DNA from 4 places in the Kitasatospora sp. NPDC048407 genome. Region 1 is predicted to be linked to each of the others. Evidence: riboswitches for the same ligand, from Rfam matches in the RefSeq annotation. Region 1 holds a riboswitch; each other region holds the start of a gene.

Region 1 (7,081 bases):
GCGGTTGAGGCTGCTGGGCGGTCTGGCGATGCTGGCCCAGCGGACCCAGGCCGAGGTGACCTGCGTGTTCGACGGCCAGGACCTGGACGTTCCGGTGATCATGGCCCCGCCGCGCGGCGTCCGGGTCCGGTTCAGCCGGACCGGGGAGACCGCGGACGAGCTGATCCGCCGCCTGGTGCGGGCCGAGCCGCAGGGCCGGCCGGTGGTGGTGGTGTCCGCCGACAAGGAGGTCGCGGACGGGGTGCGCAAGGCCGGCGCCCGCCCGGTGGCCTCGGTTCTGCTGCTGAACCGCCTGTCGCGCAGCTGACGGGCGCTCAGCGGTGTTGGGGCGTCCGGAGTGTGTCGGTGTGGTGAAGAGGGGCGGAGAAGTGAATCCGGGAGCCCCCCGGGAGTGGACGCGGAGGCAGGGACTTCACTAGGGTCTGGCGTCAAACCTATATTCCGGACTATCGCTCTAACGGGTGAGTCCAGAGGAAGAAGGAGCACCGCCTTGGCCTCCCACCGCCGTCCCAAGCAGCCGAGTCGCGCCCGGGTGACCGTGCTCACCGCTGCCGCCGCGACCGCGGTCGCCCTGTCGGCCCAGGTGAGTGCGCACGCCGCGCCGGCCCAGCCGAACAAGGACGAGATCAAGGCGCAGGTCGACAAGCTCATGGAGGAGCAGGAGCAGGCGGCCGAGAAGTACAACGGCGCCAAGGAGCAGGCCGACCAGCTCCGCAAGCAGGCCGACCAGCTGCAGGACCAGCTGGCCCGCAGCCAGGACCAGCTGAACGAGCTGTCCTCCGGGCTCGCGGCGGTGGCCGGCGACCAGTACCGGCACGCGGGCGTCGACCCGTCGATGCAGCTGATGCTCTCCGCCGACCCGGACAAGTACCTGGACAAGGCGTCCTCCTTCGACCAGGCGGCCAGCACCCAGGCCGAGACCCTGAAGTCGCTGCAGGACCAGCAGCGCCGGCTGAACCAGCAGAAGCAGGAAGCGGCGGACGTCCTGAAGGAGCTGGACAACTCCACCCAGGCGCTCAACGACGCCAAGAACGAGGTCAGGACCAAGCTGGAGCAGGCGCAGAACCTGCTCAACCAGCTCTCCGCCTCCGACCGGCGGGCGATCACGCAAGGCGACGGCGCCGCCTCGCGCAGTGCCGACCGGGTCGACCCGGCCACCCTGCCGAAGGCCGCCGGCTACGCCGGGGTCGCGGTGCAGCGGGCGCTCGACAAGCGCGGTGCGCCGTACGTGTGGGGTGCGACCGGCCCGAGCACCTTCGACTGCTCCGGCCTGATGGTGTGGGCGTACGCGCAGGCCGGCGTGTCGCTGCCGCGCACCTCGCAGGCGCAGGGCAGCTACGGCGCCAGCGTCGGCACCGACTGGCACAACGCCCAGCCCGGTGACCTGGTGGTCTACTACGGCGACCGGCACCACGTCGGCATGTACATCGGCAACGGCATGGTGGTGCACGCGCCGCACACCGGTGACGTGGTGAAGACCATGAAGGTCGACGCGATGCCGATCTCGACCATCCGTCGGGTCTGACGGTCCGACAAACCGGACATAGGCCCCTCGGGGCGACAATTGACACGCCGTGACACGCCCGGGCGGGTCGAGATCCTGCTGTGATCTCGAACACGTCCGGGCGTCGCGTTTCCCTGGTGAACGGCGGGAAATGCTACGCACTGCGCAACGGATCCCTTACGTTCGGTCAGTTTCGTAATCGAAATTGACTCAGATTCAGATTTTTTTCCGACAAGGATTTGAACGGATCACGGATCGGTTACTAGGGTCATAGTTCGACCACCGCAGAGTCGATCGCCCAAGGGGGGCGACGGCGGAGGTCGCCGCCGAGTCCGTGACGCAGCGGGTGGATCGCCAGAACGAGATCCGCCGACGGGGATACCCCTGAGGGGGTTGCTGTCGAACGGAGCCGGGGAACCACGTTCCCCCGGGGTGAATCGGCGCCAGGTCGGCCGCGAGAGCGGCCGGTGAGGCGCTGTAGGGCGTCTCTTCCGGCCCGAACCCGTCAGCTCACCCGGTAGGCGGTGTGAGGAAGAAGGAGTCCGCCTTCGTGGCGTCCCATCGCCGTCCCAAGCCCGTCGGCCGTGCCCGGGTCTCGATTCTCACTGCCGCTGCCGCCACCGCCGTCGCGCTGTCCGCCCAGACCGGCGCGCACGCCGACCCGGCGCCCACCAAGGACCAGGTCAAGGCGCAGGTCGACCAGCTCAACGAGCAGGCCGAGGTGAAGACCGAGGCGCTCAACGCCTCCGTCGAGAAGCAGCAGAACCTGCAGAAGCAGGTCACCCAACTGCAGGACCAGCTGGCCCGCCAGCAGGAGCAGGTGGCCACCGTCCAGGACAGCCTGGCGACGATCGCCGCCGAGCAGTACCGCAACGGCGGCATGCCGCAGACCATGCAGCTGATGCTCTCCAGCAACCCGGACAGCTTCCTCGGGCAGGCCGGCACGCTGAACACGGTCGGCGCCACCCAGGCCGACCTGCTCAAGAGCTTCAAGGCCGAGCAGGCCAAGCTCGACGGGCAGCGCGAGGAGGCCGCGCAGAAGCTCGCCGAACTGGACACCACCACGAAGGCCCTCAAGGCCGACAAGGAAGACGTCCAGTCCAAGCTGGCCAAGGCGCAGGAGCTGCTCAACACGCTCACCCAGAAGGAGCGCGACGATCTCGCGGCGGCCGAGGCCAAGGCCGCGAACGACTCCCGCACCCAGGCCGAGCGCGCCTCCCGCGACAACACCCGCACCGACCTCGGCGCCCCGCCGGCGCAGGCGCCGGCCGGCTACGCGGGTGCCGCGATGAACGCCGCGCTGTCCAAGCTGGGCAGCTGGTACTCCTACGGCGCGGCCGGCCCGAGCACCTTCGACTGCTCCGGTCTGATGCAGTGGGCGTACGCCCAGGCGGGTGTCTCCATCCCGCGCACCTCGCAGGCCCAGGCGGGTGCCGGCACCAGCCTCGGCACCAACATCGCCAACGCCCGTCCGGGTGACCTGATCATCTACTACGGCGACCAGCACCACGTCGGCATGTACGTCGGAAACGGGCAGATCGTGCACGCCCCGCACACCGGCGCGCAGGTCCGCTACGAGTCGGCGACCGTCATGCCGATCACCAAGATCGTCCGGATCTGACGGCCGCTCGGAGCCTTCGGCCCGGCACCCCGCACAGGGGGTGCCGGGCCGCCCTCGTTCCGGTGTCCGATTCGCGGTCGAATATTCGAAGTTGTCAGGGTTTGGACTGGATCCGTCCGACTCGCTAACCTCTGCCCCGGCCCCCCGTGCGGACGGCCGTCCGATCCGCGGGCGGCGGCGGAGGCCGGAGCTCAGGAACGGAGTCGTCGCACGTGCCAGTGCACCGTCGCCCCCCACTGCCCGGTGTCCAACGCCTCGCCCGAGCCCTGGCGCTCACCGCCGCCGCGACGGGCGTGATCCATCTCGGCGTCGCCCCGGCCGCCGCCACTCCGGCCGACCCGCCGGACCGCGCCGACGTCAAGGCGCAGGTCGACCAGCTGTACGACGAGGCCGAGCAGGCCTCCGAGAAGTACAACGCCGCCCAGGAACAGCAGAAACGGCTGCAGCGCGAGGCCGGCATCCTGCTGACCCAGGTCGCCGCCGGGCAGGACGACCTCAACCGGCTGCGCGCCGACCTCGGGGCGGTGGTCGCCGCCCAGTACCGCGCCCAGGGCCTCGATCCCACGCTGCGGCTGATGCTCGACAACGACCCGGCGTCCTACCTGGCCGGCGCCCGCTCGCTCGGCCAGGCCACCGCCCGGCAGAACGAGACCCTGCGCGACCTGCGCGAACGACAACGCCGGCTGGACCAGCGCCGTCAGGAGACCGCGGCCAAACTCGACGAACTGGAACAGGTCCGGCACCGCCTGGCCGCCGCCAAGGACGAAGTCCGCACCCGCCTCGCCCGGGCCCGGCAGCTGCTCGGCGACCTCACCGCCGCCGAGCGCGACCGGCTCGCCTACGACGACGACGCCCGGGCCGCCCGCGGCGCCGACCGCTTCGACCTCGGCAACGAGCCCCCCGCGTCCGACCGCGCCGCCGCCGCGCTGAACGCGGCCGTCTCGAAGATCGGCTCCTCGTACGTGTACGGATCCACCGGGCCCAGCACGTTCGACTGCTCCGGTCTGATGTACTGGGCGTGGCGGCAGGCCGGAGTGACCCTGCCGCGGACCTCGCAGGGGCAGGCCTCGGCCGGCCGGCGGGTGAGCCTCGCCGAAGCCCGGCCCGGAGACCTGGTGATCTTCTTCAAGGACAGGCACCACGTCGGCATGTACGCCGGCGGCGGTGTCGTCGTGCACGCGCCGCACCCCGGCGCCCGGGTCCGCTACGAGAGCGTCAGCGCGATGCCGGTCAACTCGGTGGTGCGGGTCTGAGCCAGCACGAGCCCCTGGTCACCGACCTGCCGCAGGCGCCGGCGCCGCGGCAGGCCGGTGCTTCGCCGTCCCGGCGGGCCGCGCTGCTGGTCGCCGCCGGGTGCGCGGCCCAGCTCTCGCTGCCCCGGGTGCTCCCCGCCGGGCCCGCCGGACCGGCCGCCGCCCCGCCCGGGCCGGGCGCGCCGTCCGGGGCCCGGGACGCCGTCGCGCAGGTGCTGTCGCGGCGGGCGGGCGCGATCCTGCGGCGCGACCCCGCCGGGCTGCCGACGGCGGCGGGCGCCGAGGAGGCCGACCGGGACCTGCTCACCCGTACCGCCGCGATCCGGTTCACCGAGTACACGCTGCGGCTGACCACCTTCACCGAACCCGCGCCCGGCGCCGAACGGCTGACCGTCGGCGCCGAACTCGGCTACCGGATCTCCGGCGTGGACGACTACCCGGCGCTGCTGGAACGGCAGATCGACCTGCAGCGCGAGCCGGCCGGCTGGCGGGTGCTCCGGGAGGTGCCCACCGGCGCGGTGGCGCCCTGGGACCTGGGCACCGTCCGGACCGCGACCGGGCGGCACAGCCTGGCGCTGGGCCTCGGCGAGGACGGCGAACTCGCCGACCTGGCCGCCCTCGCCGACCGTGCGGTGCCCACCGTCGAAGGCGTCTGGGGTCCCTGGAAGCCCGGCCGACTGCTGCTCGAACTGCCGCTCACCGTCCAGCAGTTCGCCCGCCGGATGGACGTATCCGCAGACGCGTACCAGGGGATAGCCGCAGTCACCCTGGCGGTCGGCGGCGCGCCGACGCACACCCCCGCGGATCGGATCGTGGTCAACCCCGACGCGTACCGGCAGCTCAGCGAGCTCGGCCGCCGGGTGGTGGTGACCCACGAGGCCACTCACGTCGCCACCCGGGCCGACACCAAGGCGTGCACCCCGTTGTGGCTGTCCGAGGGCGTCGCCGACTACACCGGCTACCAGGGCACCGGGCGGACCACCCGGCAGATCGTCCCCGAACTCGCCAAGGACGTCCGGGCCGGGCGGATGCCCACCGGGCTGCCCACCGACGACGCGTTCACCGCCGGCTCGGCCGGCATCTCGCAGGCCTACGAACTGTCCTGGCTGGCCTGCGACTTGATCGCCCACCGGTACGGGCCGGACCGGCTGGTGGCGCTCTACCGGGCCGTCGGGCAGAACGGCGCCGGCGGCCTGGAACGCGCATTCCGGGCCGAACTCGGCCTCGGCGTCGCCGAGTTCACCAAGGACTGGACGGCCGCGGTGGCCACCCTGCGGGACTGACCTCAGCCGGCCAGTGCCCGCTCCAGGCCCGCCGCGTCCAGGAACGCGGTGTGGGTGCCCGCCGTGGTGCAGGCGAACGCGCCGGCCGCCGCACCGGCCCGCATGCACTCCTCGACCGGGCGGCCCGCCAGCCGCCGCTGCAGGAAACCGGAGACGAACGCGTCGCCCGCGCCGTTGCTGTCCACGATCGGCGCGCCCGGGTCCACCGCCGGGAAGTGCCGGGGCGCCTCGTCCTCGCGGGTGAGCAGGAACGCGCCGTGCGCGCCCGCGGTGGCCACCACCAGCTCGGCCCGGCCTTGCGCCAGGATCGAACGCATCGCCGCTTCCGGGCGGTTGCCGAGGCCGGCCGCGGACAGGAACACCACGTCCGAGCGGAGTGCGTAGAACCGGTGGTGCTCGTTCTCGCCGTCCCAGGCGTGCAGGTCGGTGGAGCTGGGGCGGCCCAGCCGTTCGACGTCCGGGTACATGTCGCGGTTGACGCCCGTGATCGACAGGTGGACGTGCTGCGAGCGCTCCAGCAGCGGCAGCCAGAACTCGCGCGGCAGCCGGGCGTCCGCCGGGTGGCGGCCGTCGTAGAAGGAGAACCGCAGGCCGTCCGCGTCCACCAGGTTGACGCTGCGCGGGGTGCCGGCGGGGGCGGGCAGGTGGCTGAAGTCCAGGCCGCGGCGGGCGTATTCGGCCAGCACCAGGGCGCCCTGCGGGTCCTCGCCGAGGAAGTCGGCGAGCTTGGTGCGCAGGCCCAGCGCGTGGCAGGCCAGCGCGACGCCGTTCCCGGTGTGCGCCGGGTAGTCGCGCACCGGGGGGACGTGCACCGAGTCGACGCCGGGCGGGATCTCCAGGCGGTCCACCCGGACGATGGTGTCCACGCCGACGCCGCCGACGATCAGGATGTCGTAGTCGATCATTCGGCGATGGTGGCAGCGAAAAGCCTTGCCCTGCAAGCGCTTTCAGAAACTTGCAGGGCGGGGCGGGGTGTCAGGCGCGGTCCGCCGGAGTGAGGTCGTCCAGCAGATCCTGCTCGTAGGCGATACCCGGCCGCACCGGGTACTGCGGGCCCAGCTGACCGGCCGGCAGCACCAGCGTGGTCAGCACCTCGCGCCGCCGGGTGGAGCGCCAGAGCCGGTACGCCGACAGCACGGTGGCCGCCAGCAGCACCAGGTTGCGGGCCGTCAGCACCAGGACGCCGGACAGCTCGCTGCGGTTCACGGTGCCGAACATCACCGGGAACTCGATCGTGGTCAGCACCGTGGCCACCAGCACCACCACCGCCACCGGACGCTGGCTGCTGCCCCGCACCGTCAGGCACACCGCCGCCAGGCCGACCACCCAGATCATGTACTGCGGGCTGATCACCCGACTGGTCGCGGTGAAGATCAGCAGCGCGCACAGCGCCGCGTCGAAGGTGGTCGCCGAAGTCCAA
Region 2 (7,081 bases), on a different contig from region 1:
CGGGAGTTCGCCCGGATCACCCTCGACACCTGGGGCCTCGGCGAGCTCTTCGACGATGTGGCCCTGGTGGCTTCCGAGTTGGTGACCAACGCGCTCCGGCACGCACTCGGCCAGCGCGAGCCGTCCCGCGTCCCGGCCCAGACCACTCCGCAACTGGCCGTCGGCTCACTGCCGATCCGGATCAGCCTGGTGCACCGGGCCCCGCAGGTGGTGTGCGCGGTGAGCGACCCGTCCAGCTCCGGCCCGATCGCCCGCGAGGCCGACTTCGTGGCGGAGTCCGGTCGCGGCCTGCACCTGGTCGACTCCTTCTCCCACTCCTGGGGCTGGCACCCGCTGGCGGGCGCGGGCAAGGTCGTGTGGGCGCTGTTCGACGCCCCCGCGCCGGCGCTCGCCGCCGAACCCCCGTTGCCGAACCTCGGCCGTCACCGCCGCTCCGCCTGACGCCCCGCACCCCTTCTTCTCCGGCCGAACCGGCCGCCACCTTCCCGACTTGGGCCATCCGGCCCGTCCGGTCCAAAAAAACATTGAAGGCCGTCGCGGGATCTCCCACGACGGCCCGTCTGTGCGGCCACCGACACACCGTCAGGGCTAGTTGCCCAGGTGGTCGAACTCCCCGTCCTTCACGCCGAGCAGCATCGCGTCGATCTCCGCCCGGGTGTAGACCAGCGCCGGCCCGTCGGGGAAGCGCGAGTTGCGCATCGCGACGTCGCCGTTCGGCAGCGCGGCGAACTCGACGCAGTTGCCCTTCGAGTTGCTGTAGCCGCTCTTCTGCCAGACCACGCCCTCGAGGTCCGTCGCCGCCATGCCGTTGTACGCCTCACCCATTGTTTTCTCCCCAGACCCTGGCGAATGCCTCACTTGACGTGATGATAGCTCGGCTGCACGTGCATCAGCATGGGAAATTTCCCGTGCAGAAGAACGTGCCAATGCCGTCACCAACCCTTCACGGCCGGACAATTGACGGTGCGTAAGCGGACACAGCAGGGCGAATCGCCAACTTCGCCATGACCGTCCGCACACAGCCGTCAGCGCGTTGTCGATCACCCACCACCCGCCCCGCGCCTCACAGCCAGTCACAACTGCCGCTGTGATGACCGTCACTTCCTGGCGGAAAGCCGCCCACTCCCGGTATCCGGCTGCAAGGCACGCTGGGCAATGTCCTACGATTCGGCGCATGAGCACCGCAGCCATCCCGGGCGCGCCACTGCCCGTCCGTACGCCAGGCTCCCGTGCGCGGGGGCGCCACCGCCGTCCCGAGCGCCCCGAGATCATGGCCGGTTCGCCTGCCCTGGTGCTGGCGGTTCCGGCCGTCGCCGGGCCGGAGACCCGTCCGGTCGTCGAGGAGCTGCTGTCCGTCGTGCGCGGCGACCAGCCGGGCATCGAGGTGACGGCCGCTTACCTGGGCGGCGAGGACGCCCAGACGGTGGCCGATCTGCTGAACGCGGCCGCCGAGGCCGGCCAGCCGGCACCGGTGGTGGTGCCGCTGGTTCCGGGGCCGCACGAGTTCCTGCCGGAGCTGCACAAGTCGGCCGCCGAGACCGGCGCCCAGGTGCTGGACCCGCTGGGCCCGCACCCGCTGCTGGCCGAGGCCGTGCACGTGCGCCTGTCCGAGGCGGACCTGGCCCGCGCCGACCGCGCCCGCCTGTTCGCGATCGCCACCGCCGCCGACGGCGTGGTGCTGACCACCACCGGTGGCGAGGAGGCCGCGTCCGCGGCCGGCATCACCGGTGTGCTGCTGGCCGCCCGGCTCGCCGTGCCCGTGGTCGCGGCCGCGCTGGACGTGCCCGGTTCGGTCGCCGCGGCCGTCGAGCACCTGAAGTCGACCGGCTGCGGGCGCCCCGCGCTGGCCCCGCTGGTGATCGGCCCGGAGGCCGACCCGGAGCTGCTGGCCGCGGCCGCCGAGGAGACCGGCTGCCCGAGCGCCGCCCCGATCGGTGCCTACCCGACGGTGGCTCAGCTGATCGCCTCCAGCTACCTGGCGGCGCTCCCCGAGCCCACCGCGGAGCAGTTGGAGGCCGCCGAGGCCGCCGCCGAGCAGCGCACCACGCCGGGGGCGCACGCGGCGCGCTGACGCGCCGTCCGAGGACCGCGACGGGCGGGAGCAGCGCATCGACGCGTTCCCGCCCGTCGCGCTTTTGCCCTGCGCGCGGGCATCAAGCCTGCCGCAGGCAGTCGCGCTCTGCCGTGCCCACGGCCCTCAGCCGGTGACGCGCCCCGTTCGCGGCGCGCCGTCGGTGAACTTCAGCACGGGCAGCTCCACCTGCCGGGGCGGCGTGGGCGCGGCGGCGGGGCTGGTGGCGGCGTTCCACGGTCCGGCGGCGAGTCCGGGGCCGGCTTTGCCGAGCGCGAGCGTCTCCGACTGTCCGGCCTTGCGGAACAGGATCTGCTTGGGCGCGGGCGCGTCCGGGTCGAGCCACAGTTCGGGGCCGTCGCCGAACTCGCAGTCCAGCACCGCGATGTCGTCGGGCTTCCCGTCCCCGGTGGCCCGGAACGCCACCCCGGCCTTGCGGTAGCCGGTCAGCCGGCTGCGGCTCAGGGTGACGAGTTCGCCGTCGAGTTGGTGTTTGAGGGTGGCCACCGCGTAGTCGGACTTCCCGGCGGCGTCGATCAGCAGCCCGTCGAACACCGTGCCCTTGTCGCGCCCGAGCGCGTGGACGGCGATCCCGCCGGCGGCGTTGCCGTACAGCACCGAGGCGCGGTAGGCGAAGTCGTTCAGGTAGGCGCCGTGCTCGATGCCCCAGCCGCCGTTGTGGTAGGCGGCGAACCGGCTGACGGTGTGCGGGTGTTCGGAGTTCTGCCAGACGAAGATGCCGTTCTCCAGGTTGTTGTGCGCCAGGCAGTTCTCGAACGTCCACACCCCCTCGCTGGTCTCCGGCCACTCGTACCCGGACGCCCCGGTCGCGCCCTGCACGCCGACGGCCACGCAGTCCTTCGCCGAGGAGCCGGTGCCCGCGCCGAGGCTGAAGCCGGTCAGCCGGTAGCCGCGCGGATTCGGTTCGAACACCGTCCTGGAGGCGACGCACCCCTCGTACGCGATGTCGTCGGACGGGCCCTGCGGGGTGCGGGTGTCGATCGGGCCGTCCCACCAGTACGCGTCCTCCCAGGTGTTGTGGGAGATGCAGCCGCGGAACGTGATGCCGTGACTGTTGTGCGGCACGAACGCGTGGCTTCCGGCGTCGCGCACCACCACGCCCTCGACCACCGTGCCGCGCGAGGTGTCCAGCAGCATGTGGAAGTGCAACCCGTACCGCCCGAGCACCGGCTCGCTCACGGGCTGCCCGTTCCAACTCTCCTTCCCCACCGCCCGCGGCCCGACGCGCCGCAGCACCGCATGCCGCACATCGGCCGGCCGGCTGGACGTCAGGTGGACGTGCGCCCGCCCCTGCTCGGTGCCCTCGACCCGCACGTTACGCGTCAGGTTGAGCACCTCCGCCCCGAACACCGCCCCACCACCGAGACTCACCCGCGGGTGCGCGTGCTGCAACGGCGCGGCCAGCGTGACGCTCGGGCCGTCCACCCGCTGAACCGTCACCAGGTCGTACGCATCGGAGAACCCCTCGGCATCGGGCGGCGCGGTCGGCGTGACGGCGAGCTCGTCACCCACCTGCCAACCCTCCGGCGCCACCGCCAGCTTCAGTACGGTGTCCCCCGCCTTCAGCTCGGTCGCGGCCCGCACCCACGCCGTCCGGGGCGCACCGTCCAGCCGCAGGTAACCGCGGCCGGTGACCCACAGGCCGGTGTCGGTGTCGACGACGGTCATGCCGCCGCCCTGGAACCGCCGTTCGTCGATGTCGGGAAAGCGCAAGGTATGGGTGTGCGCCGCATCGGGCGCGAGCGCCAGCACCCCGCGGACCTCGACGTTGCCCGCACTCTCCAACGTCACCGACCGGTCCCCGGCGAACACCAGCGACCCACCCGTGTCGATCAGCAGCGACCCGACCTTGGCATCACCGTCCAGCACCACCTTGTCGGTGATCCGCACGGCACTCCCCGCCCCGGGCACCTTCCCGCCCCACCCCTCGGCATCCGACCACCGCCGCCCGCCCTCGCCCACCGCCCCCGCCGCCGGCTCCGCCCCGGCCAACGACTGCCGCAGCACCACTCCCCCACCGACCGCCGCCACCGTCCCGACCGCCAGCCAGGCCAACACCCGCCGCCGCCCCGACAACGGCCGCTGCTGCCGCGCGTTCTCCCACTGCTCCACGATGGCCGCCTCCCGAAACGTGCAGGGACTCCGAATCGTCGCGGGCAGCATAGATGGCTGTCACAACGGAAATCGGCGACTTCCGAAACAGCTAAGCATTCTGACGTAGCATCACCCATCAGTTCGGCAGAAATGGGCGATGGCCGCAATTCCACGACCTGTCAGCAAAGGGTCTTCAGCTCCCGGGACAAGATGGACAGAACGCCCATAACTCCCCATCCGGTCGGTCACAAACACTAGCCAAGGCGAATATTCGCCCGGCAGGCCACATAACCACCCAAAACGGGCACAAGATCGCCAATTTCCTGACGGAAGCCCAGGTTTGGCCGCTCGCCGTGGAGTTCGCCCAAAATTCCTTGATCGAATTTTTCGGACCCGGTGACGGCCGTCACAGGAATTTGCTAATCGTCCTTAATTCCGCTTAATGTCCTGCCCACGTTCGTGGACACACGGACCCAGCTCGCCCGGAACGCCGAATCCTGCCGCCGGGTGGGCCGGCTCATGCAATGACGCACCGCGGCAGGGGCGGGGGAACCAGGTAAGTCGCCCTGGGGCGGTCCTGACGGACCGGTCCGGGGCTTGGGGTGAAGCCGTGCGCGCCGAAAGGTGTGCGCGGCCGGGCAACTCCAGCCCGAATCCGACAGCTCACCTCGCAGGCGTGGGAGAGGAACGCTTCTTCATGCTGCCCATCAGCGCCAAGCGCGCCCGCCGTCTGATTGCCACCACTGGTGTTGTGGGCATCGGCCTCACGGTCCCCGGCCTGGCCGCGGGTACCGCCTCCGCCGCTTCGGTGGCCACCTGGGACAAGGTCGCGCAGTGCGAGTCCAGTGGCAACTGGTCGATCAACACCGGTAACGGTTTCTACGGCGGCCTGCAGTTCACCGCCTCCACCTGGGCCGCCTTCGGCGGTACCGCGTTCGCCCCGCGCGCCGACCTGGCCACCAAGGACCAGCAGATCGCCGTCGCCGAGAAGGTGCTGGCCTCCCAGGGCCCCGGCGCCTGGCCGGTGTGCTCGGTCCAGGCCGGTCTGACCAAGGGCGGCGCCGCCCCGCAGGTCGACACCTCCACGGGCTCCACCACCACCGCCAAGCCGCAGGCCCAGGCCCCGGCCCAGCCGCAGGCGCCGAAGCAGGCCCAGCAGCCGGCCCCGCAGCAGCGCCAGAGCCAGGCCCAGAGCCGCCCGCAGGCTCAGCCGCAGGCCGACACCCAGGCCTCCGGCAGCTACACCGTCGTGGCGGGCGACTGGCTGTCCGCCATCGCCCAGCGTCAGAACGTCGAGGGCGGCTGGGAGAAGCTGTACGAGCTGAACCGCTCCGTCCTCACCGAGGGCGCGGACATGATCTACCCCGGTCAGAAGCTGGCGCTCGGCAACGTCGCGGTCGCCCAGGCCCCGGCCAAGCAGTCGGCGCCCGCCAAGCAGTCCGCCCCGGCCAAGCCGAGCACCCCCGCGCCGGCCCAGCCGAGCACCCCCGCCAAGCCCGCCGCCACCACCACGACCGCCACCACGACCGCCACCGCCGCCGTCAAGGCGACCGGCTCCAAGGCCGCGGCGATCGACTTCGCGCTGTCGAAGGTCGGCCAGCCGTACATCTACGGCGGCACCGGCAACGGCGGCTGGGACTGCTCGGGCCTGACCCAGGCCGCGTTCCGCCAGGCCGGCATCAGCCTGCCGCGCGTGGCCGCGGACCAGGCCGACTACTCGACCCGGGTCTCGCTGAACAGCCTGCAGCCGGGCGACCTGCTGTTCTGGTCGAACAACGGCTCCAACTCGGGCGTCTACCACGTGGCGATCTACATCGGCGACGGCAAGTACGTCGAGGCCGCCAACCCGAAGTCCGGCGTGAAGACCGAGACCATCGCCAACTGGGCGCCGGACTTCGCCGGTCGGGTCTGAACCGCCTGACACCACACGCACCGCGCACACCACGCGCACGCGCACGCGCATGAGGTGACCGCACCGCGGACACCGCTGCCCTCGGGGACCCTGGTCGGCTCCGGGGGCAGCGGCCTATCCTCGGCCGAGACCGAAGGCCGAACGCCGAACGCCGAACGCCGAACGCCGAAGGCCGAACGCCGAAGGCCGAACGCCGAACGCCGAACGCCGAACGCCGAAGACCGGAAGCAGTCCCGAGCCCCTGGAGCGGTGCGATGGCGAAGGTGACGATCACGCTGGACGCGGACCTCGCGCTGGAGGCGATGATGCGCCTCGGAGTGAGCAGCCCGCAGGACGCGGTGGAGCTGCTGGTGCGCGACTACCTGTCCACCGGCCGTCGCACCCAGGCCCGCACCGGCGGCAGCCGGGACGGCGAGCGCTTCACCGGCCCGGCCCCGGCCGTCGAAGAGGGCTGAACGCAGCGGCCGAAGCGAGCCCAACACCCGTCACTGTCAAGGAACTTACCGTCTAGTAAGTTCGCGGCGGAGTCCCTACCCTGGGCGAACCCCACCCCACCCAAGGGAGTTCGCTGATGGCACACCCCCTCGCCCGTGCCGCCCGCGCCGAGCACCTGCGCGACCGCGCGCCCGTCGAAGTCCTGCACTCCGACGGGCGGGTGGTCGAGGCCCGCACCCCGCACCTCGTCCCGCCGCCGGACTCCGGCAGCCTCGCCGACCTGCCGTTCCGCAACGCCGCCGAAGCCCCGGCCGCCGAGGTGCTCACCAGACGTCAACCCGCAGGCGGCTGGCAGCATGTGACGGCACGTCAGTTCGCCGACGAGGTGGCGGCGACCGCCCGCGGGCTGATCGCCGTGGGGGTGCGCCCGGGCGGGCGGATCGTGCTGATGTCGCGCACCCGCTACGAGTGGACGCTGCTGGACTTCGCGGCCTGGGCGGCCGGCGCGTCCCTGGTGCCGGTGTACCCGACTTCCTCGGTCGAGCAGG
Region 3 (7,081 bases), on a different contig from region 1:
CCCCGGCGCTGGCCCGGCAGTTGCTCGCGCTGGCCCCCGCGGTGTGGCTGGAGAGCCCGGACGGCGACCCGGGGCTGACCGACGCACTGGCCCGGATCGCGGTGGAGGAGGCCGGCGAGCACCCGGAGATCGAGGTGCTGCCGGGCTCGTACGACCTGCCGGGCGCCCGCCTGCTGGACCTGGTCTCGGTGATGGACCGCCTGCGCTCGCCCGGCGGCTGCCCGTGGGACGCCGAGCAGACCCACCGGAGCCTGGTGAAGTACCTGGTCGAGGAGGCCTTCGAACTGGTCGAGGCGATCGAGGAGGATGACCGTCCGACCCTCCGCGAGGAACTCGGCGACGTGCTGCTCCAGGTGTTCTTCCACTCCCGGATCGCCGAGGAGGACGCCGAGGACCCGTTCTCCATCGACGATGTGGCGGGCGACATCGTCGAGAAGCTGATGTATCGCCACCCGCACGTGTTCGCCGACGTCAGCGTCCGGGACTCCGCCGAGACGGAGGCCAACTGGGAGCAGCTGAAGGCCGCGGAGAAGCAGCGCGAATCGGTGCTGGACGGCGTCCCGGCGGGCCTGCCCGCGCTGGCGTACGCGGCGAAACTGGTCTCCCGGGTGCGCCGGGCGCGGTTCACCGGAGTGCCGGACGCGCCGTACGAACTGCCCGCCGAACTCACCGCCGAGACGGCGGGGGAACTGCTGCTGGCGGTCGCACAGCGCGGCTACGACCAGGGCGTGGACGTGGACGCCGCACTGCGGGCGGCGGCCCGGCGCTACCGCCGGGCGGTACGGGCCGCCGAGGGACTGTCCGAGGACGACTGACGGGTCAGCTCGCCAGCGGGACGTCCGAGACCGGGCGGCGGCGCTGGGCCGGCACGACCTCGCCGATCGCCTCGCCGACCAGGGCCAGCACCTCGGCCAGCGGGTCGAGGTGGCCCGACAGTTCGGCGAGCTGGACGACCCGCTCGCCGTCCGGGCCGGCGACCGCGAACAGGTCGATCGGCCCGAGGTGCTTGGCGGCGGTGTCGACCAGCGCGGCGATGTCCGCGGGGTGGTGGATGTCACCGGACACCCCGACCACCGGGCAGCCGGGACGGTCGAGTTCGGCGGCCAGGTCCTCGGCGACGTTGGGGCGAAGATCGGCGATGAGCAGGCCGGCGGCGCCGGCGGCGGAGAACCGGCGGGCCAGGTCGGCCCCCTCGCCTCCGTCGAGCACCGCGATGACCACCACTGCACCGGCTACTCGCATGGCCTGCTCCCCTTTCAGAGCGAACCGCGGGCGGTCCGCACGCCGCCCACTGTGGTTCTTGCGGAGGATCGTAGGCTCGCCCCGACTCTCCGCAACAGCAATTACCCGCCAGGTGACCAGACTCACGCGACGGCGGTTCCAGATACGGTCAAGACATGCCAGATCAGCCCCACGCCACCCACCCGCAACTCTTCACCTGGGAGTTCGCGGCCGATCCGTATCCGGCGTACGCCTGGCTGCGGGAGAACGCCCCGGTGCACCGCACCACGCTGCCGAGCGGGGTGGATGCCTGGCTGGTCACCCGGTACGCGGACGCCCGGCAGGCGCTGGCCGACTCCCGGCTCTCCAAGAACCCGGCGCACCACAGCGAACAGGCGCACCGCACCGGCCGGGTGGGCATCCCGGGCGAGCGGCAGGCCGACCTGATGACCCATCTGCTGAACATCGACCCGCCGGACCACACCCGGCTGCGCCGCCTGGTGTCGAAGGCGTTCACACCGCGCCGGGTCGCCGAGTTCGAACCGCGGGTGCAGCAGCTCACCGACCGCCTGATCGACTCCTTCGCGGAGCGCGGCGAGGTCGATCTGATCCACGAGTTCGCCTTCCCGCTGCCGATCTACGCGATCTGCGACCTGCTCGGCGTCCCGCCCGAGGACCAGGACGACCTGCGCGACTGGGCCGGCATGATGATCCGCCATACCGGTGGCAAGCGCGGGGGAGTGGGCCGCGCGGTCAAGCAGATCCGCGGCTACCTGGCCGACCTGATCCACCGCAAGCGCGCCGACCTCGGCGACGACCTGATCTCCGGCCTGATCCGGGCCAGCGACCACGGCGAGCACCTGAGCGAGAACGAGGCCGCGGCGATGGCCTTCATCTTGTTGTTTGCGGGGTTCGAGACGACCATTAATTTGATCGGCAATGGGGCATTTGCCCTGCTCCGCAACCCCGTTCAGCGCACCCTGCTCCAAGAGTCGCTGGCGCGCGGGGAGTCGGGCCTGTTGGAGACCGGCATCGAGGAACTCCTGCGCTACGACGGGCCGGTGGAGCTGGCGACCTGGCGGTTCGCCACCCGGCCACTGAGCATCGGCGGGGTGGACATCCCGGCGGGCGACCCGGTGCTGGTGGTGCTGGCCGCGGCGGACCGCGACCCGGACCGGTTCTCCGACGAGAACACCCTGGACCTGGCCCGGACGGACAATCCGCACCTCGGTTTCGGACACGGCATCCACTACTGCATCGGTGCGCCGCTGGCCCGGCTCGAAGGGCAGCGCGCGATCGGCACACTGCTGACACGGCTGCCGGACCTCCAGTTGGCCGCCGATCCGGCCGAACTCCGTTGGCGGGGTGGGCTGATCATGCGCGGACTGCGCGAACTCCCGGTCTCCTTCACGCCCCGCTGACCCGGTTTCGACCGCCGCCGCGCCGCCCTCGCCCCGCCCCCGCACGTCACCGTCCGTGAGCCCGGTGGGGGCGCGGGTGCGCCCCCACCTCGGGCGAATACGGACATACATGGACGGTTTGTGCACGAGAGGTGAAGGTCCGTAATTTCGACGTGATACCGGTGATATGAGCTTGTGATTGCTCGTCAGCTCTGCTTACTCTCCGATTTGCCCGCAGCTGCGGGCCCCGAGCGCGGCACGCCGAGTCCTGTCCGCCGCACCCTCGGGACACCGACCAGGATTCGGACAGGAGCGGGGGAACCAGGTGTGAACGCCGTACTCCCAACGGCTTGGGGTGAAGCCGCCGGGGAACGGACGCAACCGCGTCCGGACCTCCCGGCGGCCGGGCCAGCCTCCCGGTCCGAACCCGACAGCTCACCTCGTAGGCGTGCGGAGAGGAAGTCCCATGCTGTTCACCGGTACTGGACGTCACCGCCGTAGCACCAAGGCCGAGAAGGTCGTCGCCGCTGCCGGCGTCGCCTCCGTGGGCCTGGCCCTGCCCCTGCTCTCCGCCACCGGAGCGGCAGCCGCACCCGCCGACACCTGGGACCGCGTGGCCCAGTGCGAGAGTGGCGGGGACTGGAGCATCAACACCGGAAACGGGTACTACGGCGGCCTGCAGTTCTCCTCCTCCACCTGGCGCGCCTACGGCGGCGGCGACTACGCCGCCCGCGCCGACCAGGCCACCCGCTCCGAGCAGATCGCGGTGGCCGAGCGGGTGCTCGCCTCCCAGGGGCCCGGCGCCTGGCCGTCCTGCTCGATCAAGGCCGGCCTGTCCCGCGACGGCGACAGCTCCGAGGACACCGCCTCCCGCTCGCAGCAGCGCGCGGCGGCGCCCGAGCAGAAGCAGGCGAAGTCGCAGCAGGCGCCGAAGTCGCAGCAGCAGTCGAAGAGTTCGAAGCAGAGCGCCCCGGCCGACGCGCCGACGCAGTCCGGCACCGGGAACTACACCGTGCAGGAGGGCGACACGCTGTCCGGGATCGCCGCCGCGCGGAACGTGTCCGGCGGCTGGGAGCAGCTGTTCCGGGCGAACCGCGAACTGATCGGCGCCGACCCCGATGTGATCATGCCCGGCCAGGTGCTGGCGCTGTGACGGCGCGGTCCGGCCGGCTCCGGCCCGGCGGTGGTATAGACCCTTCGTCGGTCTGACGATTCGTCCGCTCCGGGCGTGCGCCCAGCAGTTCGCGCCGCCCGGAGCCCGCCGCCGACGGGCAAACAGGTGAACTACCAGTGAGTAGCCGGGTCACACGGTGAGACGGGGCCCGGCCGGGCGTGGCCGTGGGCATGTCTGCGGCTAGGCTCTGGGCGTAACGACCACACATCCGCTTCCGCTAGGAGATGCCTCGTGCCGTCCATTGATGTCGTCGTAGCCCGTGAGATCCTCGACTCCCGCGGCAACCCCACGGTCGAGGTCGAGGTCGGTCTCGACGATGGCAGCACCGGTCGTGCGGCTGTCCCGTCGGGTGCCTCCACCGGCGCCTTCGAGGCGCTGGAGCTCCGCGACGGCGACAAGAACCGCTACTTCGGCAAGGGCGTCGAGAAGGCCGTCCTCGCCGTCATCGAGCAGATCGGCCCGGAGCTGGTCGGCTACGACGCCACCGAGCAGCGCCTGATCGACCAGGCCATGCTCGACCTGGACGCCACCCCGGACAAGTCCTCGCTCGGCGCCAACGCCATCCTCGGCGTCTCGCTCGCCGTCGCGCACGCCGCCTCCGAGGCCAGCGACCTGCCGCTGTTCCGCTACCTGGGCGGCCCGAACGCGCACGTGCTGCCGGTCCCGATGATGAACATCCTCAACGGCGGCTCGCACGCGGACTCCAACGTCGACATCCAGGAGTTCATGATCGCCCCGATCGGCGCGGAGTCCTTCTCCGAGGCCGTCCGCTGGGGCGTCGAGGTCTACCACACCCTCAAGGGCGTGCTGAAGGAGCGCGGGCTGTCCACCGGCCTGGGCGACGAGGGCGGCTTCGCCCCGAACCTGGACTCCAACCGCGAGGCCCTGGACCTCATCACCGAGGCCATCAAGAAGGCCGGCTACACCCCGGGCAAGGACATCGCGCTCGCCCTGGACGTCGCCGCGTCCGAGTTCTACAAGGACGGCGCCTACCAGTTCGAGGGCAAGGCCCTGTCGGCCGCCGAGCTGGTCGAGTACTACGCCGAGCTGGTCGCCGCCTACCCGCTGGTCTCCATCGAGGACCCGCTGGACGAGTCCGACTGGGACGGCTGGAAGGCCATCACCGACAAGCTGGGCGACAAGGTCCAGCTGGTCGGCGACGACCTGTTCGTCACCAACCCGGAGCGCCTGCGCAAGGGCATCGAGACCGGCACCGCCAACGCGCTGCTGGTGAAGGTCAACCAGATCGGCTCGCTCACCGAGACCCTGGACGCCGTCGAGCTGGCCCAGCGCAACGGCTACCGCTGCATGATGTCGCACCGCTCCGGCGAGACCGAGGACGTCACCATCGCCGACCTCGCCGTGGCCACCAACTGCGGCCAGATCAAGACCGGCGCCCCGGCCCGCTCCGAGCGCGTCGCCAAGTACAACCAGCTGCTGCGCATCGAGGAGATCCTCGACGACGCTGCGGAGTACGCCGGCCGCGGCGCGTTCCCGCGCTTCCGCTCTGCGGACAAGTAAGCACAGTCGCTCCGCGGACAAGTAAGCACAGTCGCTCCGCGGACAAGTAAGCACAGTCGCTCCGCGGACAAGTAAGCACAGTCGCTCCGCGGACAAGTAAGCACAGCAAGGGCTGATCGCCGAGCCTGTTGTGACCGGTGCCCCGGCCTCCACCGCGTATGGTGGGGCCGGGGCACCGGCATGCGCAGGAGGGGCGACCAGATGGCCAAGTGGAGAATTCCCGGACTGGCGGCGCGCCCGCGCTTCACCAGCCGGGCCACCGTGCTGGTCCTCGTCCTGTGCTCGCTGGTGGCGATACTCGCGTACCCGGCCCGGCAGTACATCGCGCAGCGCGGCGAGATCGCCGATCAGCGGGCCAAGGCCGATCACGCCCGCCAGCAGGTCGACGAACTGCGCCGGGCCAAGGCCCGCTGGCAGGACCCGGAGTTCGTCAAGGCCCAGGCCCGGGAGCGGCTGCACTACGCGCTGCCGGGCGAGACCCCGTTCGTGTCGGTCGCGCCGCCGCCCGCGCAGGGCGAGAAGCAGTCCGCCTCGGACGGCGCCGGCCGGCCCAAGGCCGCCCGTCCCTGGTACTCCGGCTTCTGGGACTCGGTGGACGCCGCCGACACCGCGATCGCCGCTCCACCCGCAGCTCCCTGACGCCACCCCACCCGCCCCCTCCTGACGAACAGACTCCTGATGAGCAACCAGAACCCTCCCGTCTCCGACAACGACGTCGCCGCCATCGCCGCCCAGCTCGGCCGGGTGCCGCGCGGGCTGCGTTCCGTCGCCCACCGCTGCCCGTGCGGCAACCCGGACGTGGTGGAGACCGCGCCCCGGCTGCCCGACGGCACGCCGTTCCCGACGCTCTACTACTTGACCTGCCCCAAGGCCGCCTCGCTGATCGGCACCCTGGAGGCGGACGGCGTGATGAAGGAGCAGACCGCCCGGCTCGCCGAGGACCCCGAGCTCGCCGCCGCCTACCAGGCCGCGCACGAGGACTACATCGCCCGCCGGGACGCCATCGAGGTGCTGGAGGGCTTCCCCAGCGCCGGCGGCATGCCCGACCGGGTCAAGTGCCTGCACGTGCTGGTCGGCCACTCGCTGGCGGCCGGCGAGGGCGTCAACCCGCTCGGCGACGAGGCGATCGGCATGCTGGAGGACTGGTGGGCCAAGGGCCCGTGCGTCAGCCCCGCCGAGGTCGAGGCCGCCGGTGAGCGGGTCGCCCGCAACAAGGCCAAGGCCCAGGACCACGCCGCGGTGATCGCCGCCAAGGAGGCGCTGACCGCCGAGCGGGCCGAGCGCGCGGCGCGCAAGGCCGAGGAGGACGACGAGTCGTGAGCACCATCCGGGTCGCCGCGATCGACTGCGGCACCAACTCGATCCGCCTGCTGATCGCCGACCTGGACCCGGAGACCGGGGAGATCGTCGATCTGGACCGGCGGATGCTGATCGTCCGGCTCGGCCAGGGCGTCGACAAGACCGGTCGGCTGCACCCCGAGGCGCTGGACCGCACCTTCGCGGCCTGCCGCGAGTACGCGGAGATCATCGCCGCGCACGGCGTCGGCCCGGAGCGGATCCGGATGGTCGCCACCTCGGCCTCCCGGGACGCCGAGAACGCCGCCGAGTTCACCGCCGGAGTCAAGGCGATCCTCGGCATCACCCCGAGCGTGGTCAGCGGCGACGAGGAGGCCCGGCTCTCCTTCACCGGCGCCACCCGCGAGCTGCTCGGCGGCCCGCACCGCCCGCCCTACCTGGTGTTCGACCTGGGCGGCGGCTCCACCGA
Region 4 (7,081 bases), on a different contig from region 1:
CGGTGGCGTTCGAGGGCGCCGAAGCCGCGGCCGGTGATGGTCACCAGGGCGAGCACGGGCAGGCCGAGCGCGGTGACGGCGAGCCCGATACCGGAGCTGAACAGCGCGATGACGAGGGAGAAGCCGAGCACGGCGATCGGGAGGCCGCTGAGCGCGAAGCCGAGCTCCCGGAAGGCGGCCCGGGAGAACGGGGCGCGCCAGAACCCGGGCCGGGTGGAGTGGTCGCCGGTGGAGGCACGGTACGCAGCGGTGGACATCCGCGGTCCTTCGGGTGGTCGGGGCGGTGCCGCCGGTCGGCGGCGTCGGGCACTACTCCAAGGTGCCGTACCGGGCCGGGGTTCCGGAATGAGGTCTGCTTCCCGATCGATGGTGGGGTTAACCCCCGGGTCGCAGGGCGGGGGCGGCGAGTTGGACGGCCCGCCACTCGGGGGCGAGCAGCGAGTACTGGAGTGCGTCGTGCCAGCTGCCGTCCCAGTGCGACTCGGCGCGGATCCGGCCCTCGTACCGGAAGCCGGCCCTGGTCAGCACCCGGGCGGCGGCCGGGTTGTCGGGGTCGGTGCGGGCGAACAGCCGGTGCAGGCCGAGGGTGTCGAAGCCGAGCGCGCACAGCAGCGCGGTGACCTCCCCCGCGTAGCCGCGGCCCCAGGTGTCGTGCCGCAGTACGCAGCCGAGCTGGGCGGCGTGTTCGCCGTCGCGGGTGAGGGCGCCCTGGCCGATCGGTTCGCCCGCCGGGTCGTCGACGGCCAGCCGGTAGTGCTGCCGCGGCTCGGCCTCGGCCTCGTCGAGGTAGAGCTCGATCTGGTCGGCGCATTCCTCGAAGTCGGCCGCGTCGAACGGGAGATGCCGGATCACCCGGGGGTCGCCGTGGAGGGCGTGCAGCGCGGCGACTTCCTCCGGGGTGTGGTGGTACTCCCGCAGCGTGAGCCGGGGGCCGGTCAACCGGACGGTCTGCATGGGACTCGACCCTACCGGTCGGCCCCGCGCGGACCGGTTAACGTACCGGGGTGGACGACGAAGACCTGCACCTGCTCCCCCGTACCCGTGCCGCCGACCTGCTGGACTGGGCGGCCGAGGAGGGTTTGGAGGCGGTACCCGAACCGGCGGTGCGGACCGTACTGACCCTGCTGGAGCTGGGCGGCGCCCGGCTGCACGACGGTTTCCCGGAGCTGTCCTCGCCGGTGCTGGAGCACCTGCTGTACGAGCAGCTGCACCTGTACGTCCAGCCGGACGGCGACGCCTGGGCGTACCCGGCGGCGGTGCGGCTGCTGATCGAACGTCAGCGGGCGGCGCGGCGGCTGAACGCCAAGCGGCTGGAGAAGCTGCGCGAGGAGGCCGACTGGCAGGGCCAGGTGCTGGTGGACTCGCTGCTGCGCCGGTCCGACCTGCTGACCTGGCCGCGCCTGTACACGCTGCTGCTGCGCGCGGACGGCGTGCCGGTGGACGACCTCGACCAGGTGCGGGGATGGCTGGAGGACTTCCGGGCGCTGGACGTCGAGGAGCGCTTCGCCGCGTACGAGCGGGTGCCGGGGGTGGATCCGGACGGTGGCTGGGGCCCGGAGCGGGCGCTGCTGGTCGGGGTGTCCACGGACGGGGCGCGACGGCTGCTGGAGCACGGCCTGATGCGGCGCAGCTACCGCAACCTGGCCGAGCTGAACGCCCGGGGCCTGCCGATGCCGGACGAGCTCTCCGGGGAGTTCGAGGACTTCGAGGAGGCGGTGGCGCAGGCCGCGATCGACCTGTGCGGCGAGTGGACGGTGCCCGGGCTGGCCCGGCTGCTGCTGGAGGAGTACCCGGAGCTGGCCCCCGAGGTGTACTGAGGGTTTCGGCCCGCCGGGTCCGCCGATCGGAGGACCCCGGAATCGTCCTGATGATCCATCGGTCCTGGCCGTCCGGACGATCCGCGGGGCGGGGCCGCCGGGCCAGGGTGGAGCCATGGACATCGTGACTCCGGCCGGCGCCACCTCCGTCGGCCTGCGCCCGCCGTTCCGTCGGATCGCCGCGCAGGCCGCCGCGCTCTGGTCGGCCGTCTTCGCCCTGGTGCACCTGTACTGGCTGCTGGGCGGCCGGGCCGGTCTGCCGGGCGGGCTGTCGGTGCTGGACAACACGCCGCTGCTGGTGATCGACATCATCGCGATACCGCTGTGCGCGGTGGCCGCGGCGCTGGCCCTGGCGCTGATACGGCCGTGGGGCGAGCGGCTGCCGGCCCGCGGGCTGCTGTGGGCGGCCCGGGGCACGGCGGTGCTGCTGATCGTGCACGCCGCGCCCTCCGTGCCGGACTGGCTGGCGCTGGCGGCGGGTCACCGCTCGGTGGCGGAGCTGGACGCGATGGCCCGCTTCGCGACCGTGCTGTACGAGCCGTTCTTCCTGGCCGGCGGGCTGCTGTTCGGCTGCGCGGTGTTCGGCCGGCGGCTCCTGCCCGAGCGCGGCGGCCGTCGATGAGCGGAAGAACTACGGCTGCAGGCCGCGCTGCTGGAGCCAGGGCAGCGGGTCGATCGGGGCGCCGCCGCCGGGGCGGACCTCCAGGTGCAGGTGCGGGCCGGTGACGTTGCCGGTGGCGCCGACCGCGCCGAGCACGGTGCCGGGGGCGACCTGGCCGGAGGCGGTGGCGATCCGGGAGAGGTGGCAGTACCAGAGTTCGGTGCCGTCGGGCAGGGTCTGGATGACCCGGTAGCCGTAGGGGCCGGACCAGCCCGCCGAGGTGACGGTGCCTCCGGCGACGGCGGCGACGGGGGTGCCGGTGCGGGCGGCGAAGTCCAGGCCGGTGTGCAGGTGCGCCCAGTGCGCGCCGGACTGGGCGAAGTGCGCGGTCAGCTGGTAGCCGGCCACCGGCAGGGTGTGCGCGGCCTGCTCGGCCTCGGCCTGCTGGGCGGCCCGCTTGGCCTCGGCCTCCTGCGCGGCGGCCAGCCGGGCGGATTCGTCGGCGGCGGTGCGCTGGCCGTCGGCCTGCTGCTGGATGCGGGCGGCGAGGGCGAGCCCGGGGTCGCCGGCGAGGAGGCCGTCGGAGGCTTCGTCCGCGGCGGTGACGGGCACCGGGGCGGCGGCCTGCGCGGGGGCGGCGCCGAGTGCGGTGGCGCCGAGCGCGGCGGTCATCGCGGTGACGCCCAGCAGGGGCGCGCCGGCGCGGGACTGACGGGGCAGCCGGTGCCGGGCGGCTTCCGGCTCGACCGGGTGGTCGAGCAACTGGGTGCCGGTGCTCTCGGTGTAGGTCGACGCCACGGGGGCGTGCTCCTTCCTTCCCTGCCGCCGACCGGGTTAGCTGACGGGTTCGGAGGTGGAAGGTCTCCTACGGTCGAGCCCAGGGCCGTCCCGATTCACCCCGGTGGAAACGTGGTTCCCCGGCTCCTGGGACGCCCCGAAGGGTGTGCCCAAGTGGATTAGGCGTGGCGCACGGTGCCGCATGGTTACGGCGTTGCCGACCGCGCTGCGTTATCAAACGTTAATCCTATGGACCCCATGATTCCAAGCCGCTACCACGAGACAGCGAAGATTTCCTGACGCCCTATGGGTGATTTGTGACGGTTCACCAGGGCCAACCTGACGGATTGTGACCGAGTGGTTGAGTATCCGTACTCACGCCACGCCTCCGGGCCGGCGCGACCCTGATGCCATGACCGCAACCGTGCCGCACCGGACCACCGCCGCCTACTTCGCCCAGGCCGCCGTCTCCTTCGGACTGGCCACCGCCGCGCTCTCGCTCGGGATCGCCTACCTGCCGGTGAGCGCCTGGATGCGCGCCTTCCTCGCCGTCGGGCTGCTGTACGAGATCACTTCCGCGTTCACGCTGGCCAAGGTGATCCGGGACCGCCAGGACGAGGGCGCGATCACCAGCCGGGTGGACCAGGCCCGGCTGGACAAGCTGCTCGCCGAGCACGACCCGTTCAAGGTGGAGGGGATCTGACCGATCCGGCCGGCCTCCACGGCTTGACGGCTAAGGCTATTAGCCTTAGCTTTATGGCTATCGGCAGTCGGCCGGGCCTCCAGCGCCCGGCGCACCGCAACGCCCGCCCAGGAGGCCCGCGATGAACAGCACCCTCGGCACCACCCGGTACGTCGACGTCCCCGGCGGCCGGATCGCCTACGACGACACCCCCGGCACCGGCGTCCCGGTCGTCCTGCTGCCCGGCATGCTCGACAAGCGCGCCACCTACCGGCACCTCGCACCGCTGCTGACCGCCGCCGGGCACCGGGTGATCACCATGGACCTGCGCGGCCTCGGCGAGTCCTCCACCGGGTTCACCGACTACTCCCCCGCCGCGATCGCCGACGACCTGGTCGCCCTGCTCGACCACCTCGACCTGCGCGGCGCCGTCCTGGCCGGCAACTCCTACACCGGCGCCACCGTGGTCCGCGCGGCCGAGCTCGCCCCCGGGCGGACCGCCGGGGTGGTGCTGATCGACGCCTTCATCGAGAACCTCCCGCTGAACGCCTTCCAGAAGGCCCTGTTCGGCCTGGCCGCCCCGCTGGTCACCGCGTTCCCCGGCCTGTGGAGCTCGATGCAGAAGTTCTACTACCCGACCGCGCGGCCCGCCGACTTCGACGCCTACCGGGCCGGCCTCGCCGAGATGCTGCGCGAGCCCGCCCGGAAGGCCGCGCTGCGCGGCTACCTCACGGGGGACTCCGCGCCGGTCGGCTGGTGCGAGGCCGTCGACGTGCCCGCGCTGGTGCTGATGGGCAGCAAGGACCCCGATTTCCCGAACCCCGAGCTGATCGCCGACCGGCAGGCCGCCGCGCTGCGCGGCCGTAAGGTGATGATCGAGAACGGCGGCCACTACCCGATGGCCGGCTACCCCCAGGCCGTCGCCGACGCCCTGCTCCCTTTCCTGAACGAGCTGAACGAGGTCGCCCGCTGATGGCCCGCGCCGGACTCTCCCCCACCGCGGTGGTGGACCACGCCCTCGACCTGATCGACGCCCAGGGCGCCGAGACGCTCACGCTGGCCGCCGTCGCCGCCAAGGCGGGGGTCGCCACCCCGTCGCTGTACAAGCACGTCCCCGGGGGCCTGGCCGAGCTGCGCCGCCTGGTCGCCGTCCGCACCCTCGACGACCTGACCGACCACCTGGCCGCCGCCGTCCTCGGCCACTCGCGCGACGAGGCGGTCGCCGCCCTGCTCGCCGCGTACGCCGGGTACGCCACCCGGTTCCCCCGTCGCTACGCCGCGCTGCCGCAGGCGCCCGAGCCCGACCCGGAGCTCATGGCGGCGGGCGAGCGGCTGGTGAACGTGCTGTTCGCCGTCCTGCGCGGGTACGGCCTGGAGGGCTCCGAGGCGGTGCACGCCGCGCGCACCCTGCGGGCCATGGCCCACGGGTACGCCTCGTTGACCACGGCGGGGGCGTTCCAGCTCGCCGAGGGGCCGGACGTGACGCTGGAGCGGCTGACCGGCGTGCTGGTCGACGGCCTCGGCCACTGGCCGGGCGGACGCGGCGCGTGACCTGACGGGGGCCTGGCGCGTTCTACCCGATATGAAGAAGCGCAGCCTGCTCGCCTTTGCCTCGCTCGCCGTCGGCGTGGTCGCCTCGCTCACCGCGCCCAGCGCGCACGCCGGCCCCGAGCACACGGCCGGCACCACCCCGCACACCGACACCCTCTCCGCCCCGGACCGGCCGATCGCCGAGGAGGTCCAGGAGGACGGTTCACCGGCCTGACGGCGCCTCCCGCCTGCGCGTGGGCCCCCGCACGCGCCCCTCCACACCATTTCGCAACCGGTTCCCCACGGATCCGACACCAATGGTGCGTAACACTGTCCTTCGGTCGGGAAGTCATACCGCGTGAAGACCTTCACGGGTGACCGACAAGCACGGAGGACAGCACACATGCCGCAGGTGACTCAGCGCATCGAGCACGGCACGGGACTGATCCCCGCCCCCCGCGCCACCTCTGACGGGTCGGCGGCCGGGACGCGGTCCGACGCGCTGCCGCAGCCGGAGGGCTGGGGCGCGACGCTCGCCCGCTGCTTCGCGGTGGCCCGGTCGCTGCGCTCGCTGCGGCCGGTGACGGCGAAGGACCCGCAGCCGTACGGCGAGGTGGACGGCCAGTAGCGGCGGCCCGCGCCGGATGTGACGGAGCGTGAGCCAGGGCCCGGCCGTCCGGCGTTGCCGCCGGTCCACCGGGACGCCACCTGACGGACGTCCGACGCTGTCGGTTCTGTCCGACATTGACGCGCTCTGAACAGCAATGCTTCGATCAGTTCATACGCCAGTAGGAAGTCCACCCTAGAATTCGGCGGGTGACGACCACTCAATGGTGCTTGGCAGCAGCCGCATTGCTCGCCCTTCTCGCTCTCGCGGCCTCCGCTCGGTCCCGCGCCGTCACCCGAAACCTGCGCGGCCGGCTGGCCGCCACCGAGGACGAACTCGCCGCCACCCGCGACCGGCTGGCCGCCGAACTGGCGGACCGTCAGGCGGGTGTCGAGACGGCGCTGCGCGAGCAGGAGATGAACGCGGCCACCCGCCGCGCCTTCCTCAGCGTGGCCCGCCGCATCCTGGTGATGGCACACGACCAGCAGGCCGGACTGGACGAGATGGAGCGCACCCACGACGACCCGGTGCTGCTCGAAGGACTGCTGCGCGCCGACCACGCGGCCGCCCAGCAGGCCCGGCTCGCCCAGACCCTGGCAGTACTGTGCGGCTCCCGCGCGGGTCGCCACTGGCCGGAGCCGGTCTCGCTGGAGGACGTGGTGCGCGGCGCCCAGTCGCGCATCCTGCCGTTCCAGCGGGTGGTGGTGCACAGCCGGGTCGACACCGCCGTGCTCGGTGCCGCCGCGGAGGCGCTGATCCACGCGGTGGCCGAACTGCTGGACAACGCGACCCGCTACTCGCCGCCCAGCTCCCAGGTCTACGTCACGCTGATGCCGGTCCACAACGGCGCGGTGATCGAGATCGACGACTGCGGCGTCGGCATGACCGAGGTGACGGTGGCCAAGGCGGGCGCGGCACTGTCCGGCGGCGGCTCGCTGGAGGTGTCGCGGATCGGCGAGGTCCCGCAGCTGGGCCTGGCCGCGGTCGGCCGGCTCGCCGAGCAGTACGGCTTCCGGGTCACCATCAACTCCGCGCCCTCGCCGTACGGCGGTGTGCGGGTGGTGGTG

The links. A riboswitch is a leader RNA that binds a small molecule or an ion and turns the genes downstream of it on or off. The one in region 1 is predicted to bind cyclic di-AMP.
Region 2: linked by a shared signal. The riboswitch ahead of ACGFWJ_RS35535 (transglycosylase family protein) and the one ahead of ACGFWJ_RS32080 (NlpC/P60 family protein) in region 1 are both predicted to bind cyclic di-AMP.
Region 3: linked by a shared signal. The riboswitch ahead of ACGFWJ_RS22095 (transglycosylase family protein) and the one ahead of ACGFWJ_RS32080 (NlpC/P60 family protein) in region 1 are both predicted to bind cyclic di-AMP.
Region 4: linked by a shared signal. The riboswitch ahead of ACGFWJ_RS30340 (M23 family metallopeptidase) and the one ahead of ACGFWJ_RS32080 (NlpC/P60 family protein) in region 1 are both predicted to bind cyclic di-AMP.

The regions. Positions count from the first base shown of each region.
Region 1 is NZ_JBICXW010000026.1:67,991-75,071, reverse strand. It holds gene ACGFWJ_RS32090 (NYN domain-containing protein) at 1-307, shown strand, start outside; gene ACGFWJ_RS32085 (NlpC/P60 family protein) at 491-1,525, shown strand; cyclic di-AMP (ydaO/yuaA leader) riboswitch at 1,892-2,044, shown strand; gene ACGFWJ_RS32080 (NlpC/P60 family protein) at 2,055-3,125, shown strand; gene ACGFWJ_RS32075 (NlpC/P60 family protein) at 3,338-4,378, shown strand; gene ACGFWJ_RS32070 (hypothetical protein) at 4,507-5,661, shown strand; gene ACGFWJ_RS32065 (carbohydrate kinase family protein) at 5,664-6,566, opposite strand; gene ACGFWJ_RS32060 (glycosyltransferase 87 family protein) at 6,637-7,081, opposite strand, start outside.
Region 2 is NZ_JBICXW010000039.1:16,460-23,540, reverse strand. It holds gene ACGFWJ_RS35560 (ATP-binding protein) at 1-441, shown strand, start outside; gene ACGFWJ_RS35555 (DUF397 domain-containing protein) at 589-825, opposite strand; gene ACGFWJ_RS35550 (hypothetical protein) at 1,175-2,071, shown strand; gene ACGFWJ_RS35545 (hypothetical protein) at 2,198-4,204, opposite strand; gene ACGFWJ_RS35540 (hypothetical protein) at 4,441-4,596, opposite strand; cyclic di-AMP (ydaO/yuaA leader) riboswitch at 4,702-4,878, shown strand; gene ACGFWJ_RS35535 (transglycosylase family protein) at 4,884-6,098, shown strand; gene ACGFWJ_RS35530 (hypothetical protein) at 6,353-6,553, shown strand; gene ACGFWJ_RS35525 (AMP-dependent synthetase/ligase) at 6,670-7,081, shown strand, end outside.
Region 3 is NZ_JBICXW010000012.1:46,271-53,351, reverse strand. It holds gene ACGFWJ_RS22110 (MazG family protein) at 1-815, shown strand, start outside; gene ACGFWJ_RS22105 (SDR family NAD(P)-dependent oxidoreductase) at 820-1,242, opposite strand; gene ACGFWJ_RS22100 (cytochrome P450) at 1,398-2,642, shown strand; cyclic di-AMP (ydaO/yuaA leader) riboswitch at 2,885-3,084, shown strand; gene ACGFWJ_RS22095 (transglycosylase family protein) at 3,088-3,774, shown strand; gene eno (phosphopyruvate hydratase) at 4,027-5,316, shown strand; gene ACGFWJ_RS22085 (septum formation initiator family protein) at 5,518-5,955, shown strand; partial or broken gene ACGFWJ_RS22080 (DUF501 domain-containing protein) at 5,952-6,501, shown strand; gene ACGFWJ_RS22075 (exopolyphosphatase) at 6,633-7,081, shown strand, end outside.
Region 4 is NZ_JBICXW010000022.1:76,087-83,167, reverse strand. It holds gene ACGFWJ_RS30360 (sensor domain-containing protein) at 1-257, opposite strand, end outside; gene ACGFWJ_RS30355 (GNAT family N-acetyltransferase) at 376-954, opposite strand; gene ACGFWJ_RS30350 (hypothetical protein) at 1,005-1,817, shown strand; gene ACGFWJ_RS30345 (DUF3995 domain-containing protein) at 1,933-2,439, shown strand; gene ACGFWJ_RS30340 (M23 family metallopeptidase) at 2,449-3,216, opposite strand; cyclic di-AMP (ydaO/yuaA leader) riboswitch at 3,227-3,391, opposite strand; gene ACGFWJ_RS30335 (YiaA/YiaB family inner membrane protein) at 3,608-3,898, shown strand; gene ACGFWJ_RS30330 (alpha/beta fold hydrolase) at 4,020-4,850, shown strand; gene ACGFWJ_RS30325 (TetR-like C-terminal domain-containing protein) at 4,850-5,428, shown strand; gene ACGFWJ_RS30320 (hypothetical protein) at 5,460-5,642, shown strand; gene ACGFWJ_RS30315 (hypothetical protein) at 5,811-6,035, shown strand; gene ACGFWJ_RS30310 (sensor histidine kinase) at 6,224-7,081, shown strand, end outside.